Regions from separate parts of the Paenibacillus sp. BK720 genome, predicted to be linked through region 2. Evidence: predicted binding sites of a transcription regulator. Region 2 holds the regulator's gene; each other region holds the start of a gene.
What was found. The regulator LexA, encoded in region 2, represses DNA repair genes until DNA is damaged. The targets are predictions, from matches to a motif close to CGAACATATGTTCG.
Positions count from the first base shown of each region.

Region 1: a site for LexA is predicted at 2,484-2,497, ahead of FHT67_RS06925 (phosphonate ABC transporter ATP-binding protein). Genes of this name have one in related genera too.
Region 3: a site for LexA is predicted at 2,762-2,775, ahead of FHT67_RS09965 (DNA polymerase IV). Genes of this name have one in related genera too.

Region 1 covers NZ_JAASRQ010000001.1:1,527,369-1,532,630, reverse strand. The annotation lists gene FHT67_RS06945 (amino acid permease) at 1-80, opposite strand, end outside; gene FHT67_RS06940 (hypothetical protein) at 202-498, opposite strand; gene FHT67_RS06935 (DUF3298 and DUF4163 domain-containing protein) at 550-1,161, opposite strand; gene FHT67_RS06930 (GNAT family N-acetyltransferase) at 1,178-1,684, opposite strand; gene FHT67_RS06925 (phosphonate ABC transporter ATP-binding protein) at 1,681-2,406, opposite strand; gene FHT67_RS06920 (hypothetical protein) at 2,568-2,792, shown strand; gene FHT67_RS06915 (hypothetical protein) at 2,870-3,007, opposite strand; gene FHT67_RS06910 (HAD family hydrolase) at 3,147-3,890, shown strand; gene FHT67_RS06905 (type IA DNA topoisomerase) at 3,963-5,262, opposite strand, start outside.
Region 2 covers NZ_JAASRQ010000001.1:1,425,514-1,430,775, reverse strand. The annotation lists gene FHT67_RS06425 (1,2-dihydroxy-3-keto-5-methylthiopentene dioxygenase) at 1-88, shown strand, start outside; gene FHT67_RS06420 (HAD family hydrolase) at 151-939, opposite strand; gene FHT67_RS06415 (hypothetical protein) at 967-1,476, opposite strand; gene FHT67_RS06410 (DUF896 domain-containing protein) at 1,555-1,743, opposite strand; gene FHT67_RS06405 (LysM peptidoglycan-binding domain-containing protein) at 1,893-2,108, opposite strand; gene lexA (transcriptional repressor LexA) at 2,425-3,045, shown strand; gene FHT67_RS06395 (PspC domain-containing protein) at 3,177-3,371, shown strand; gene glnA (type I glutamate--ammonia ligase) at 3,494-4,822, opposite strand; gene FHT67_RS06385 (MerR family transcriptional regulator) at 4,909-5,262, opposite strand, start outside.
Region 3 covers NZ_JAASRQ010000002.1:678,661-683,922, reverse strand. The annotation lists gene FHT67_RS09975 (helix-turn-helix domain-containing protein) at 11-931, shown strand; gene FHT67_RS09970 (YhjD family protein) at 984-1,460, opposite strand; gene FHT67_RS09965 (DNA polymerase IV) at 1,457-2,710, opposite strand; gene FHT67_RS09960 (DUF2515 domain-containing protein) at 2,886-4,178, opposite strand; gene FHT67_RS09955 (SOS response-associated peptidase) at 4,327-5,025, shown strand; gene FHT67_RS09950 (stage VI sporulation protein F) at 5,071-5,262, opposite strand, start outside.

The DNA.
Region 1 (5,262 bases), 100 kb from region 2:
TGCGCTCTTGCAGTCAGCAGCAAAGCGCAGCCGCAAACCGCCGCAAACAGCAGCAATCCGATCCATACCGCCAGCATCATTGAACCCCTCCCTACGATAATGTATGAGGGATGGCGTTTGGTCATGTCAGACGCCAAGAGGCTGCCCGCGCAGGGCAGCCTCTTGGCGTTCCGGTGTCAGCCGGCTTGTAGCTTGAATTTATTATTCCGAGAACCGCAGCATGGCAAACGATGCAATGGCTGCAGCCGCCCAGCACAACGTATGAATAACGATCCAGCGCCATTTCGAACGGAAGTCCATCCGCCTCAAGGTCCATAGGTTTACTCCAAGGATTAACAGAGCATAGACCAGAATGATGGCAGCGCCGTAAGCCTTCTGGGAGGCTGTTGACGGCGCCATGAATCCGTACACAAGAACGATACCGCCGATGAGTACATAAGGAAACAGAATGCCGAGCAGCAGATGGGCAATTGTCCCAAGCCATTTTCTCCTGTCCATCCACCGATCAGCTCCTTTGGTCTTCACCGCCCGGCATTGTCAAGTGCTGTCCTAATTATTCGGCACCATGGCGCCTAGCGGACCATTCTCGTTCACGATATCCTGAAGATCGTAGGCCGAGATCGGAAAATACGGAAAACCGTAAGCATACGGCGTCAGCTCGTATAAAGCAAAATAGATGACGATCGACCGGTCGGCGATATAGTAATCCTGATCCGGCCGGATGGTTGCGAATGGCTCCAGCGTGCTGATGTCGCGTTCCTTGATCTGTTCGCTGACCATTTCGGAAATGCGCTGAACATACGCGCTTCCGGGCTTGAACAGCTGGGGAAGGCTGTAGGCGTGTCCGGTTGACACGCGAAACGTCAGCGAGACCTGCAGCGTAAGGCCATGACTGCCCCCCGAATAGGCGTAATTGAATAACGACAGGCTGAGAATATCCCTTTCGTTATTCTTGACCTCGTAATACCCGCTCATTTCAGCCCGCGGATCATCAAGCGAGCCCTGCTCGTCTACCAGCTGCTGTGCCGCTTTCCGGATGGATTCATTGATTCGCTTGATTGCATTCTCGTTTGATCCTCCGCTAACGTAAGGGATCCAAAGCTCCGCTTTCGGGAATGCCGCTCTTGCAGATTGGACAATGACTGGAGACTGAAAAGCCATATTCGAAGACACCTACCTATTTGGTCAGATGCTCCATTATATGCGGGGTACGCCTCATTTCATGCCATTCGACGCCGCCGTGCGAAGATGCCGCTTTCCCAACGTAAGCAAACCCGGCTCTCTCGTAAAAGGAGATCAGATGCCGTTCGCACATCAGAATAATCGCTTTATGCCCGGCCCTGTCGCAGGTTGACACAAGGCGCTCGAGCAGCATGGCTCCAACTCCCTGTCGTCTTGCCTCCTCCGCTACGGCAACGGTCAGGATGCAGAAGTTATCGCCTTCCTCTTCATCCCGCTGGACGCCCTTCATCTCGTCCCCGCAAGACCAGGCAGAGGTCCGGATGCCGTTCGTTATGCCAAGAAGCTTGTCCCCGGACCAGGCCGACCAGAAATAACCCGGGTAATGCGCAAGCCGGTACCGGAACCCTTCCCGGGTAGCGGCCGCTTCCGGAACGTAGCATTGCTGCTCCAGCCGGAGTGCCCCTTCCAATTCGTTTTCTTTGATTAATCGAAGCTCGATCACAGCATCATTTTCTCCCGCTCGGTTAATCTTCTGCCTTTCACGTCCAGCACAAGCTCGCCGTTGTTTAGACCGATAATCCGGTCCGCGAACCTTTCCGCCCAGTCCCCTTGATCAAGCACCGCGATAACCGTAACGCCCTGCTCCGTAGTCAGCCTCTTCAGATCGGACAACACGCGGTCCGCCGTATGGGGATCAAGCCCTGCCACCGGCTCATCCGCGGCGATCACCTTCGCTCCGTGCACCAGTGCCCGGGCAATCGCGATACGCTGGCGTTCGCCGCCGCTCATCGTGCTGGCTTTTTGATGGGCTTTATCGAGCAGTCCCAGCTTTTCAATCGTATCCATCGCGCCCATGTAATCGTCGTTGCGCAGCATGCCCGTCCATCTGCGCCACGCAGGCGTCTGCGCAACGGCACCGATGCTGACATTTTTAAGCCCGGTCTTGTTCTGGTACAGAACGGGCTTCTCCTCCAGATAAGCTACCGCGCGCTTGATTTTCAATCTGCCCGCGAGCCCCTGCTTGAAAATGTCTTCGCCTTCGAAGAAATAGCTGCCGCCGCTCCACTTGTTCTGCAGCGCCAAGCTTTTGAGCAGCATCGACTTGCCGCTGCCGCTGGCTCCCTTTATTGCGATAAATTGGCCTGGCTGGACTTCAAAGCTGATATTCTTCAAGATCGTCGGCCCACCGGGAATTTGTACTCTAAGATTCGATATTCTCAACATAAGTCCATGCCCCTTTTTTGTAAACGCTTCGCCATTCTATGAATCTAGTTTACGAGAAACAAAAAACAGTTTCCACACGAACAAATGTTTGCTATAATAAAAACAGAACAAACGTTCCCTGTTTTGCATCCCATAATCATTTTGGAGGAGGCTGAATCACCATGAATAAAAGCTGCGAAAACTTTCGTTATTTAGAGAAAGGATGGCCGCGCCGGGACCTTACGTTTAAGTTTTACACGGACGGAACATTAACGATTATCGATAATCGGGCAGAGGAGGTGATCTCGCCAAATGATTTGAAGGGTGACAGCATGGACTTCTATGTACGCAGGCGTATCGCCTTTATTAAGAATAAACTGATGGCCGCTCAGCAGAAATATGCTTAACGGCTCTAAATACTTTAAGACAGGCGGAATCCAAGGGCGCTGGAAGAATATCGTCCCTGGATTCCGCCTGAGCTGTTTTACGGCAGCTGTTTATTAATTCCATTCATGCTTGGAGGACGGTTTGCGAGTTTGTTCAACTTAAGGCCAATGGCTTCCGATTTAAAACTGGATTGGTTTTGACGGTTTTGCGTTTTGTCGGCTTTATTGAATGGCATGCTCTTCACCTCCTGCCTTATGAGAATGATTAGCATAAATCGCCTGAATTAAACATCGCTTGGGGCTTCGTTGACGTAAGGCTTCGAATAAGGTAGATTGTTCATACGATGAACTTCACCAAAGGAGCCGTGCTTTTAAATGAAGCAAAACCTTTTCTTTGACCTAGACGACACCCTCATTCACTGCAACAAATATTTCTACTTTGTGATCGAACAGTTTGTCGACGCGATGACGACGTGGTTTGCGGGTTATGAAGGGGTAAGCGCAGATGCGGTGCGCAATAAACAGACGGAGATCGATATTGCGGGCGTAGCGGTGCTCGGATTCAAGAGCGAGCATTTCCCGCAGTCCTTTATTGATACATACCACTATTACTGCGACCTTACGGGCCGCAAGAAATCCAAGACGGAGCAGGATTTTCTGTGGAAGCTTGGCTTAAGCGTATACGAGCATGAGACCGAGCCGTATCCTAATATGGAGGCTACACTCGATAAGCTGGCCGGAGAAGGTCACACCCTTCATCTATACACCGGAGGGGAAATTACGATTCAGCGCCGCAAGATTGAACAAATGAAGCTGGAGCGGTATTTCGATACGAGAATTTATATCCGTCGGCATAAGAACAGCGAAGCGCTTGAGCAGATCTTGGCGGAGGGCGGTCATGACCGCCACTTGACGTGGATGATCGGCAACTCGATCCGGACGGATGTTGTGCCTGCTCTCACGGCAGGCATTCATGCGATCCATATGAGAACGGAATCCGAATGGCAGTACAATGTCATTAATATCGAGGTAGAACCGAAGGGGGCCTTCTTCACCTTGAATAACCTGCTTGAAGTGCCGCCGGCGATTCACGACTATGTGAATCGCAAGCAACCCTAACCTTAATGGCATAAACAAAAGGAGTAAAGCGGCATATGGCGCTTTACTCCTTTTTCTGTTGAATGATTATACTTAAGATTGCACGCCTTGAACGGAAACCGTGCCTTTGTCACGATCCGTCAACACCAGCTTGGCTTTGCTGCTGCTGCCGTCCTGACGCTTGAAGGTAAGCTGGCTCGTTGCTCCTTTTTCGAGCAGGGAACGAACCATTGGGATCGAGATCGTCTTTCCCTGCTGCTCCTTCCAGATAACGAACGTACAGCCATCCCGGAAGGCGCTGCAGCCGAAGCCGCGTTTCCCTTCAATAATATGTCCGCTGCAGCCCGTTCTAGGGCAAGCCGCGATTGGCTCACGGGGAGAAGGATTTGCAGCCGCCGTACGGGATGCTGCCTTAGGTGCCGCGGTAGCGGTTGCTGAGGCGGTGGATGTTGACCTCGATGAAGAGGTCCGGCTTCCGCCGGAAGCCTTCGAAGCTCGGCTGCCCCGCTTGGAACCGGTACCCGTTGCCCCTCGCTTGCCGCCGTTCTCGCGTTCTTCGAACGTTCCCGGCGCGGCAGGGCGCTGCTGGCGAACCTTATCGACGATCATTGCGGCGAATTGCTTCACCTTCAATATAAACTGGTCGTCGGATGCTTCACCGCGCGAAATCTGGTGCAAGCGCTGCTCCCATCGTCCGGTCATTTCGGGCGATGCCAGCAAATCCACGCCAGCCCCGCGAATCAACTCGATCGCGGCACAGCCTTTGGAAGAGATCTCCAGCTTTTTGCCGGTCAGATCCACATAACCAACCTGTTTCAGCCGTTCGATGGTGGCAGCCCGGGTAGCCGGAGTGCCAAGCCCGGTATCCTTCATCGCCTCGCGCAGCTCGTCATCCTCCATCGACTTGCCGGCGCTTTCCATCGCTTTCAGCAAAGTGCCCTCGGTATAAGGCTTTGGCGGTTGGGTCGTTTTCTCAAGCGATTCGGATTTTACGCATTTGACGCCCTGCTGGGGTTCAATGGCAAACGGTTTATCGGTGAGCAGCTCTTCCTCATCGCCCTCAGCCTCATCCTTCTCGCTGGCTTTTTTCTTGGTGGTCTTCTTCGCGGCTTGCCCCTGATCCTGCAGAACTACCTTCCAGCCAAGCTCCAACAGCTCCTTCGCCTTCGTTCGAAAGATCTCGCTTTCCACCTCGGTCATAACCGTGTGGTTCTTGTATACCGCGGGCGGATAATACTGCGACAGGAACCGCCGGACGATCATATCATAAATATTGTGTTCCTCCGGGCTTAAGCCCGAAGGACGCTTGGGCGTTGGCATAATGGCATGGTGGTCCTCAACCTTCGCCGGGTTGCAAACCGCCTTATTCCCCTTGTGCACCCTGCCCCGGTCC
Region 2 (5,262 bases):
TAACCGCCAAATCGTAGCCGTACGTCTGTTCATTGAGACAGAAGGCTGGATTGCTCATCCGTTCGAAGACCCTGCTTTCGTTAAATAAGACGTTTTCAAAAAAAAGCCCCTCTTTCCATCTTCCGATGGCGAGGGGCTTTGTCTTGTCCATTATTGCTCAAGAAGCAGCAGCAGCTCTTCCAAATGAGCAATCTCGTGCGAAGGAATGATTTCGTCATTGCGTACCGCGCCATGACGGTTCACCCATACTGAAGTCATGCCAATCGTATTGGCGCCAAGAATATCGGTAGTCAGCTTGTCGCCAACCATAATGCCATGATCCGGCTCGATTCCGAGACGCTCCAGGGCATGACGGAAGATCGACGCGGCAGGCTTGCCTTCCCCGAACTCACCGGAAATAATGATATGGTCAAAGTATGGAATCAGCTCCGGAACGCCGGCAAGCTTCTCGCGCTGCAGATCCGGCGAGCCGTTTGTGAGCAAAAGCAGTTTGTATTTTCCTTTCAGGGCATCAAGCACGCGGAACGTTTCATCGTAGACCAGCGGACGCTTGCGGCGTTCCGCAGGGAACTGGTCCGCAAGCTTTGCGCCCAGCTCTTCGTTGTCAACGCCTAACGCGCGCAGGCCGCGTGTCCAAGCTTCCTTGCGGTAGCCCGGCGCAAGCTGCTCCAGCTTGCGGAATTCCTCCTGCTCGCCTTCGCGGAAGTTCGCCCAGAGTCCTTCAAACGGGTTAATCCCGATCATCTTCGTGAACGGGAACGTCTCATAGGACTCGTAAAGAGCGCGCGCTTCTTTGCGTACGGCTTCCTCAAGCTGCTGCGGATCAACGCCGGCAGCTTCCGCACCGGCTTGGCATGTTGCTTCAAATGCTTCTTTTACGCTGCGATCATCCCACAACAGCGTATCGTCAAGATCAAATAGTACCGCTTGCTTCCCCATAATTCGCATAACTCTCCTACTCTTTTTCTATTTTTGTTCGAAAGGCAAATGGTGTGTTTTGGCGAAATCCTGCAGTTTGCTGCCGATCTCATCCGTCGGATAACGGTTGAGCAGCCGCGAGAATACCCAGTTCGCGCCTTTTTGCTGCATGATTACGACAGCACCGTTTTGCACGCTGATCCCTTTAATGTTGGATACATGCAGCTGCTTGTCCCCCGTCATTTTGCGGGTTTGAATATAGTCTTTGCCGATTGTAACGTAAGGACGCCGCAAGAAGAAAATCAGCGCAAGGAAAATGTAGCAGCCTATCGTTACCCAGAACATGGTTGTAGGCTTAAAGGATGGATCCGTCGTAATGAATACCGTATACATGCTGATCAACAAAATAAGCACAATCGGAAATATGTAGTTGCGGCCGGTATACCGGTCTACCTTGGGTGCTGCCGAAGTGCCGATTTGCGATGCGCCATGCTTTTTACGCGCCTTGTTAATTTGGTTCGTATTTTTGCGCACTTTGCGCTCCCACGTGCGTGACAAAGCAATTCCTCCTATTGTATATTGCAGGCGCCGTTCATGGAACGGCGCCAACGCTAGCTAAATGGATATATGTCCTAATTAATGCGCGACATCGTTAGGATCGCCGTCTACAATTTCGATGGAATCCAACTGCTGGCGGAAATTCCTTTTGAAATTCTCCAAATATTTCTGACGCAACACGGCACGTTCCGCAATTTCTTCTTCCGTCAAACCTACCGTTTTATTTTTACGGGATAATTCGTTAATACGCGCGATGACTTCTTCCACTGCCTTCACCTCATTTGCTTATTACTCATCCTTCTTACCTATTTTGACTTTTATCCCGAGTAATTGTCAAGGCAATGATAGAAGAATGAGAAAAGGACAGATAATTTCGAACATCCTGTGTCCGAATTACCTGTCCTTTTCTATATCGCCTATCGAGGAATAATTAATACCTGTCCTGGCCGAAGCTCTACCGAGCTTAATTGGTTGCGTTCCTTAATCTTGTATATGTATTGTCTAATGTCTTTGGACCCCTCGTAAAAACGATCTGCAATCCCCCACAACGTGTCTCCCGCCGTTACGATAACGGTCTGCTCATTCGCTGCAGCCTCTTGAATGTGATCGGATGATGCATTCGTACGCATCATGAGGAAGCTCGTAAAAAGAAGGACGAACACTGCAGCGCACACAATAATCTTAAATGCATGACGTTGAACGTGATGCGCCCGTAACTTGAACGATTTAGCGGTTTCTTCCTTATGGATACTTTTATAAAAAGACGGATTCATAATCATGATTATCGCTCCCCGAACGTTTGTTCTGTTTTCTTATGTTCTTAGAATAACACGAACAAATGTTTGCAGTCAATAAAAAATGCGAACTTTTGTTTTTGAGAACTTATGTTTGTACGAACTCCGGTTCTATGCTATAATTTTCTACAAATATTATATTGGAGTGATTCACGTGTCTAAGATTTCGAACCGCCAACAGTCGATTCTTGAATTTATTAAGAATGAGGTTCGGGACAAAGGATACCCGCCTTCAGTTCGCGAAATCGGCGAAGCGGTTGGCCTGGCGTCAAGCTCCACCGTTCACGGCCATCTGGATCGGCTAGAGAAGAAAGGCCTGATCAGACGAGATCCAACGAAACCTCGGGCGATCGAAATTTTGGATCAAGACGGTGTTGACGGCATTATCCTCCCCGCTGTGGCTCAGGTACCGATTGTCGGCAAGGTAACGGCAGGCGTGCCGATTACGGCCACTGAGAATATTGAAGAATACTTCCCATTGTCTGCACACTTCGTAGGCGACGATGAAGTATTCATCCTGAATGTCATTGGCGACAGCATGATTGAAGCCGGTATACATAACGGCGACTATGTTATCGTCCGCCAGCAGCAGACCGCCAATAACGGCGATATCGTAGTAGCCATGACGGAAGACGACGAAGCGACAGTGAAGACCTTCTACAAAGAGAAGGATCATATCCGCCTCCAGCCGGAGAACTCCACCATGGAGCCGATTCGCCTGAACAACGTCACCATTCTCGGCAAAGTGGTTGGCTTGTTCCGCGACTTCCACTGACCTATTGATATAGAAGAGGCTGTTCCCGCTAATCCGAATTCACATTCGGTTAGGGAGAACAGCCTCTTTTTATTTTCCTGATTATGGTATGATCAAATGACTTATTCTGCTTGGTATTGAGGGGGTTAAGCGTGAAGAAGAAATTAACCAGGTCTTTGCTCAACAAATCCATAGCCGGTGTTTGCGGAGGAATTGCCGAATACTGCAACCTCTCCCCTTTATATGTAAGACTGTTGTTCCTCCTCTTTATCCCCTGCAATCTTATCGTCTACATCATTCTTGCTAACGTGATCCCCGCCAGTTCCCCGACTTTATACAGGAGATAGGTTGAAAATAAGGGGGGGTAATGTGGGCATATAGTGGGCACTCCCCTTTGTCCACGAATTAAATTAAAAATGCCCTCAAAAGAAAAATCCCCGGACGCTTAGAGCGCCAAGGGATTTCCTTCCTAGTACAGCGTCAGATACTGATCGCGTTCCCATTGATGGACTTGCGTTTTGTACATGTCCCATTCGATTTCTTTCAGTTCGTAGAAATGGGCAAGAGCATGTTCGCCAAGCGCATCGCAGATAACGTCGCTGCGCAGCATTTCGTCGAGCGCTTCCTTCAGATCGGAAGGAAGGCTTGGCACGCCGGATTCCAGGCGCTCTTCTTCCGTCATGATGTAGATGTTGCGGTCTACGGGAGCCGGAAGCGCCGTTTTGTTCTTGATGCCGTCTAGGCCGGCTTTCAGCATGACGGCAAGAGCCAGATAAGGGTTGGCCGCCGGATCCGGGTTGCGAACCTCGATACGGGTGCTAAGACCGCGGGACGCCGGGATACGGATCATTGGCGAGCGGTTGCTTGCCGACCAAGCTACGTAGCAAGGCGCTTCATAACCGGGAACCATCCGTTTGTACGAGTTGATCGTAGGGTTCGTAATAGCCGCCATTGCGCGAGCGTGCTCCAGGATGCCCGCCATGTAGTAACGTGCCGTTTGGCTAAGGCCCAGACGATCCTTCTCGTCATAGAATACGTTTGTGCTGCCTTGGAAGAGCGACTGGTGGCAGTGCATACCGGAACCGTTTACGCCAAACAGCGGTTTTGGCATGAAGGTGGCATGAAGGCCGTGTTGTCTTGCAATCGTCTTAACCACAAGCTTAAACGTTTGAATTTGGTCAGCTGCCTTAATCGCATCCGCATATTTGAAGTCGATTTCGTGCTGGCCGGGAGCCACCTCATGGTGGGAAGCTTCAATCTCGAAGCCCATTTCTTCCAGCGTAAGCACGATTTCGCGGCGGCAGTTCTCGCCCATGTCCATAGGAGCAAGGTCGAAGTATCCGCCTTGATCATTCAGCTCGGTTGTAGGCTCGCCGCGCTCATCCGTCTTGAACAGGAAGAATTCCGGTTCAGGACCAACGTTCATTGCCGTAAAGCCCATTTCTTCCGCTTCCTGCAGCGCACGCTTCAGAATGCCGCGCGGGTCGCCTGCAAACGGAGTTCCGTCAGGCATGTAAATATCGCAGATCAGACGGGCGACTCGGTCTTGCGCAACCCATGGGAATACGACCCAAGTATCCAGATCAGGGTATAAGTACATGTCAGATTCTTCGATACGAACGTAACCTTCGATGGAAGATCCGTCGAACATCATTTTATTGTCCAACGCTTTATCAAGCTGACTGACCGGAATTTCTACGTTTTTGATCGTACCAAGCAAATCGGTAAATTGAAGGCGGATAAATCGTACGTTCTGTTCCTCCGCAATGCGTTTAATATCCTCTTTTGTGTAGCTCACAGCATTCATCTCCTTCAAAAGAATTGTGAAGCAATTCTTGCTTCGTAAGCATACGCTTTACCTTGTTCGTTTAACAATAGGACATGCTACCGCTTGTTCAAGAAACGGGACAGCTGCCCTTGAATAAGCGAAGCCTGGCCAGGGCGTTTCTCCAGCAATTGCTGCTTGAGAAGGCGGTGCAGCTGCGCGTCGGAAAGCTCCTTGCGCTTCACTTCGGACTGCTCGCTTACGATTGTCGCATCGTCCGATTCTTTTGAAACCGGATTCATGACTTGCTTAATGCCGGCGATGTTAACGCCTTTTTCGATCAATGCCTTAATCTCCAATAACCGCTCTACATCATTAAAAGAGAACAGTCGCTGGTTGCCCGCCGTTCTGGCGGGAACAATCAATTCATGCTGCTCATAATAACGAATTTGACGCGCCGTTAGATCCGTCAG
Region 3 (5,262 bases), on a different contig from region 2:
TTAAAATAGCATGATTAGGACATTGGATTGTTGTGCCGGGGTTAAGAAGGGAGAGAGTCTTACGAGAAGTGTCCATTTGAATTGGTTTACATCCGACGAGCAATTTCTGTTCTATATCGGGTATGGCGGGCATGACGAGGACATGTATCTTCACGATCATGTGGATTTTTCCGAACTCGTTATTGTTTTGAACGGGAATGCGACTCATATCGTAAACACCGAAGCCTCGTTTATTAAGAAAGGGGATGTCTTTGTTATCGACGGCGCTACCTCCCATGCATACAAGGATCCCCATGATTTCCGGATCTGCAACATCATGTACCGCCCGGAGATCCTAACGTCAGCCGGCCCTGACCTGAGAACGTCAATCGGCTATCAGGCGCTTTTTGTATTGGAACCGTTTTATCGGAATATCCAGCCCTTTAACAGCAAGCTTAGCTTGCCGATCCCGAGCCTGGAATACGTATCCTCCCTCGTCGCCTTTATGATTGAGGAATACACGGGCAGGCTTCAGGGCTATCAGACCATGCTGCGCTCTCGTTTCATGGAACTCGTCGTCTATTTGTCCAGGCAATATCAGAACCAGGATCAGCAAGGAATCCAAGGAAATCTGATGCATTTGGCGAATGCCATTTCCTTCATGGAGGATCACTATCTCGAACCGCTTACGCGGGAGCAGATCGCGGATAAATCGGGCATATCGGTGAGGCATTTGAACCGGATCTTTCAATCCTATTATCAAACGACGCCCTTTGCCTATCTTCTGCGCCTCCGCCTGGAGCATGCGTGCAACCTGCTTAAGACAACCCGTATCCCGATTACGGAAATTTCTTATAAAAGCGGCTTTAACGACAGCAACTATTTCACCCGCCAATTTACGAAGGTTTTCGGAATGTCCCCGAAGGCATACCGCCGGGAGCATGTGAATTGACCCAATCAAAAAGCACCGCGCTGCTTGCCAGCGGGCGGTGCTTTCGTAAAGTTCACTTAAACATCGTGGAGATATATTTGGCGATGCGGACGCTAATCTCGGCGCGGGCCGCGTCGCGGATCATGGAGAAGCGGTCCTCGTAGCCGCGGCAGACAAACCTGTAATGAATAGCTCCATGCTCGCTGTCGCTCTCCTCGAGGAAGACCCGGATATTGCGCTCCTTAAGCGCTTTGCGAACAGCGGTTAGATCCGTGTGAATATGCCCCATCAGGACGCGCGAGGCTTTCATGTACAGCTGCTTCATGGAGTAAAAGGACAGCTCGATGTCCTTGCAGTTCTTATCTACGATCGTCAGCATCATGGGGAGCAGCACGTAATCGCGGATAAGCTCAAGCTCCTCTTTGCTTGGAACGGGGACAGGTCCGGAGGCTTGGGGCGGCTCGCGCCGTTCTAGATATTGCTCCCGGTGTTCAGGCAGCATCATACGGCTGGATTCCCAGCGGCCGTTTCCTTCCAGTTTCTTGCTCATTTGTAGTGTCCTCCAATTTTGACGCTGCGCTCACGGGCCTGGGCTGACTCGAGCAGCGAGGACGCCCGGAGAATCGAGGTCGTTCCGAATTTATGACGGATCGCGTCCGTGACGCGATCCAGCTTTCTTTCCTTCTCCCTGTTTCCGAACAGGGTAAGCTGATATTGGTCGTCGGGCACCAGCTTCGATAAGGTCACGCCAAGCTTGCGGACGGGGAGCCGGTCCCAATGGGCGTAAAACAACGTGCGGGCCGCAGCGAATACTTCCTTCGTAATATTCGTCGGATCGGGTACCGTCATCTGGCGAAAAAAACCGGTCGGGCGGTCGAAATCCGCGCCTTGCGCGCCTGCTCCAACGACGCTGCCCATATATCCCTTGGCTCGGCTGCGGCGGCATACCTCCTCGCTTAATTCCAGCAGAACAACGTCAATCTCCTGCGGCTTGCTGTAATCCCGGGGAAGCGTCATCTGATGGCCGACCGCTTGCTGCGCGTCATGGGTGCTTGGCTTGACCGGGCTCGGGTCAATGCCGTTTGCGGTCTGCCAGAACAGCTCTGCCTGAATATCGCTGTTGCGGCCCATCCGCGCCCGCAGCCTGCGCTTGAATTCCGGCAGGGGAAGACAGCCGAGATCTCCGATCGTTGCAATCCCCATCCGTTGGAAATGCGCGGTCATCCGCGAGCCGACGCCAAACATTTTATTCACGGGCAGCGGCCATAATAAAGATTCCACCTCGGATTTCGGGAGAGTGAACTGGCCGGTCTCGTTTTTTTTCGCCCAAATATCCGTGGCCATCTTGGCCAGAATCTTGTTGGAGCTGATGCCAACCCGGGCCCATACGCCGGTGTAGAGCATAATCTTGGTCTGGATTTGCCTTGCGATCTCGTCGGGCGTGCCGAAGTAAGACAAGGAACCGGTAACGTCCAGGAACTGTTCGTCGATGGAGAAGGGCTCCACCAGATCGGTAAACGAACGAAAAATGTCGGTAATCATTAGTGAGACATCGATATAAGCTTGCATCCTCGGCTTGATAATGACGAGATGCGGACATTTGCCCAGCGCCTCGCCAAGGGTCTCGGCGGTCGTCACGCCGTACTGCTTCGCAAGCGGACAAGCTGCCAGAATAATGCCCGAACGCCTCGAAGGATCGCCGGCCACAACGACCGGATCGTTCTTATATTCGGGATGCGCGGCCTTCTCGACGGACGCGTAGAACGACTGGCAGTCAATCAGCATAATGACACGTTCCATAATCCCCACTCCAATGCAAATGCGAAAGTATGTTCGTATATTATTATATACCGAATGTACGTTCGCTATGCAAGGGATATTTAAAGGTAATTTCAAACAGTTGGGCCGGCCGAAAAAATCTGCGATGGAAAAAGAAGCCTGAAGTCCGGCTCGAACTTCAGGCTTCTTTTCGTTTTCAAGGATGCTCCTGCTGCCTCAGCTGCTGGGCAGCAAGCACGGCGAGCTCAATCTTGTTGAGCAGCAGGCCGTACTCGCCTGTCAGCTCGAAGCTGCGGGGCAGCTTCAGCTTTCGGAAATAAGGCATGATGCCGGAAGCCGAAGCGAACCAGTCTTCCCGCTTCGCGCTCTCGAGCTTCCGGTCCGCCCAGGCGTCGCGAAGCTCCGGGCTGTATAACGGCGCCGCGCCAGGCAGCAGCTTGCCGCCCAGCAAGCGCTCCTTGTACAGCGCGGCTGGCGGCTCCCGGCGTATCCGGGCGAACAGATGCGGGGCATAATCTGCCCTTGACCCGGTATGGCGTCCTTTGCCCGCAAAAGCAAGCGCTCCTTCCCGCACCCGGGGGACGCCGAACAAAATCGCATACAAGGACTTGCCGAATTCAATCCGTTCGGACACATCGTCGAAATCCTCCATGATTAATCCCGCCAGCCGCAGCTCTGGCTCCGCTTCGGCATGATACGGGAACATCACCGCGTTCAGCTGCAGCAGCGACTGCATGCCGAAGAAGAAGGTATCGAGCACGTTTTTGCGGAAGTAATCGTCCTGCACCACCCGCTGCTCGATGAAATGCTGCTCGTTCACAATTAGCGCGACCGTCAGCGGCGCGGGATCGCGTGTTCGCCAGAACTGCTCCCACACCGGCTTCATAAACCGCGTTACTCCGAAGGCCGGAAGCAGATGAAACAACGGGCGTCCCAGGCGGACGCTTTCCCCGTAGAGCAGCAGCTGCGGAAAAGCATCGCCAAAAATAAACGAATTCGCATGCTCGAGCAGCAGGAAGACGGACTGGCGTTTATCGTCCGGGAGCAGCTGCGGCAGCCATTCGCCTGCCAGATCCGTCATATTCCAGCCCCCGTTGCGGGAAACGAGATGGGCCAGCATCGCCCAGTGCAGCTCCGGATGGCGTTGATGCATCAGCCGGTAGGCTTCCGTCCGCGTCACGTTATTGCGGTTCAGACGGGAGGTCTCCTCCCGGATCCGTTCGATCAGGATTTTCTCCTCCCCGCTCCATGCGCTCGTCACCGGCTCCGCCTGCTGCTCCTCCAGCTTCCGCCATTCCCCCTCCAGCCCGGCAACCGCATCCTCGGCAAGCTGCAATGGGGTAGCTTCCGCTAGCATCTCATGCGAAGCCTCCAGCCCATGCCATTTGCCGACCGCATAATCCCATGCCGCAGCGGGCAGAGAAAAGAACTGTTTGATTTTGCGAAGCCGTAGTCCGTAGCGGCCGCGCCCTCTCCCCCTGCTTAACATCGACCGCCCTCCCGTACTGATACTGGTAACACAAGTATTTGCCGTCAGGCCGCCTGTTCATGCATAATAAAAAGTAAACAACGGACGTGAAGCGTATGCTTTCGAAGTAAGTTTTTCATTTCCAAAAAATTTTTCAGGAGGACTTGCCATGTGCGGAAGATACACCATCACCGTATCGCTCGAGGAGCTGATGATCCGTTATATGATCGGCGAGACGAAGGTGCCTTACCATCGTCCCAAATATAACGTAGCGCCGGGCCAGCAGGTGCTTGCCATTATAAATGACGGTCAGCGCAACCGGCTCGGCGAGCTGAAGTGGGGACTTGTTCCGCCTTGGGCCGACGACCCGAAGATCGGCAATAAAATGCTCAATGCCCGCTCCGAGACAGCGGCCGAGAAGCCGGCCTTCAAGACGCCGCTCCGCCGCAAGCGCTGCCTCATCCCGGCAGACGGCTTCTACGAATGGAAAAAGACGAACGGCGGCAAGCAGCCGATGCGTATTGTCCGCAAGGACCGCTCCATCTTCAGCATGGCCGGTCTTTACGAGTCGTGGCTTGCGGCGGACGGCACAACAACGGTCAGCACCTGCACCATTCTGACGACCTCGCCCAACGAGCTGATGGCTCCGATCCACGACCGGATGCCGGTGATTTTGCGCCCGGAGGACGAGCCCTTCTGGCTTGACCGAACCGTGCAGGACCCGCAGGCCTTGCAGCGTCTGTTCCTGCCGTATGCGGCGGAAGAGCTCGAAGCCTATCCGGTATCCCCGGCAGTCGGAAGCGTCAAGAATGACACCGCCGAATGCATCGAACCGCTAAACACGGGCGACCAGCTGCATCTATGGTGAAAACTAGGCAGCACCGCCTAACAAAAAAAAGCCGACCGCAAGCGGTCAGCGGAACATCCCCCATAGCTTCAGCAAATGGAAGGTGTTGTTTGGATCTATTTTTTGCGCGAGGACAAAATCGATAATCTGTTCTTCCTGAATATCCGTCAGCGGTTCCTGCAAAATAGAAGTCGCCGATTTCACCAGCTTCCGCACCTTTACCCGGTCCTGCAGATCATACTTCGTGACATTGCCCAG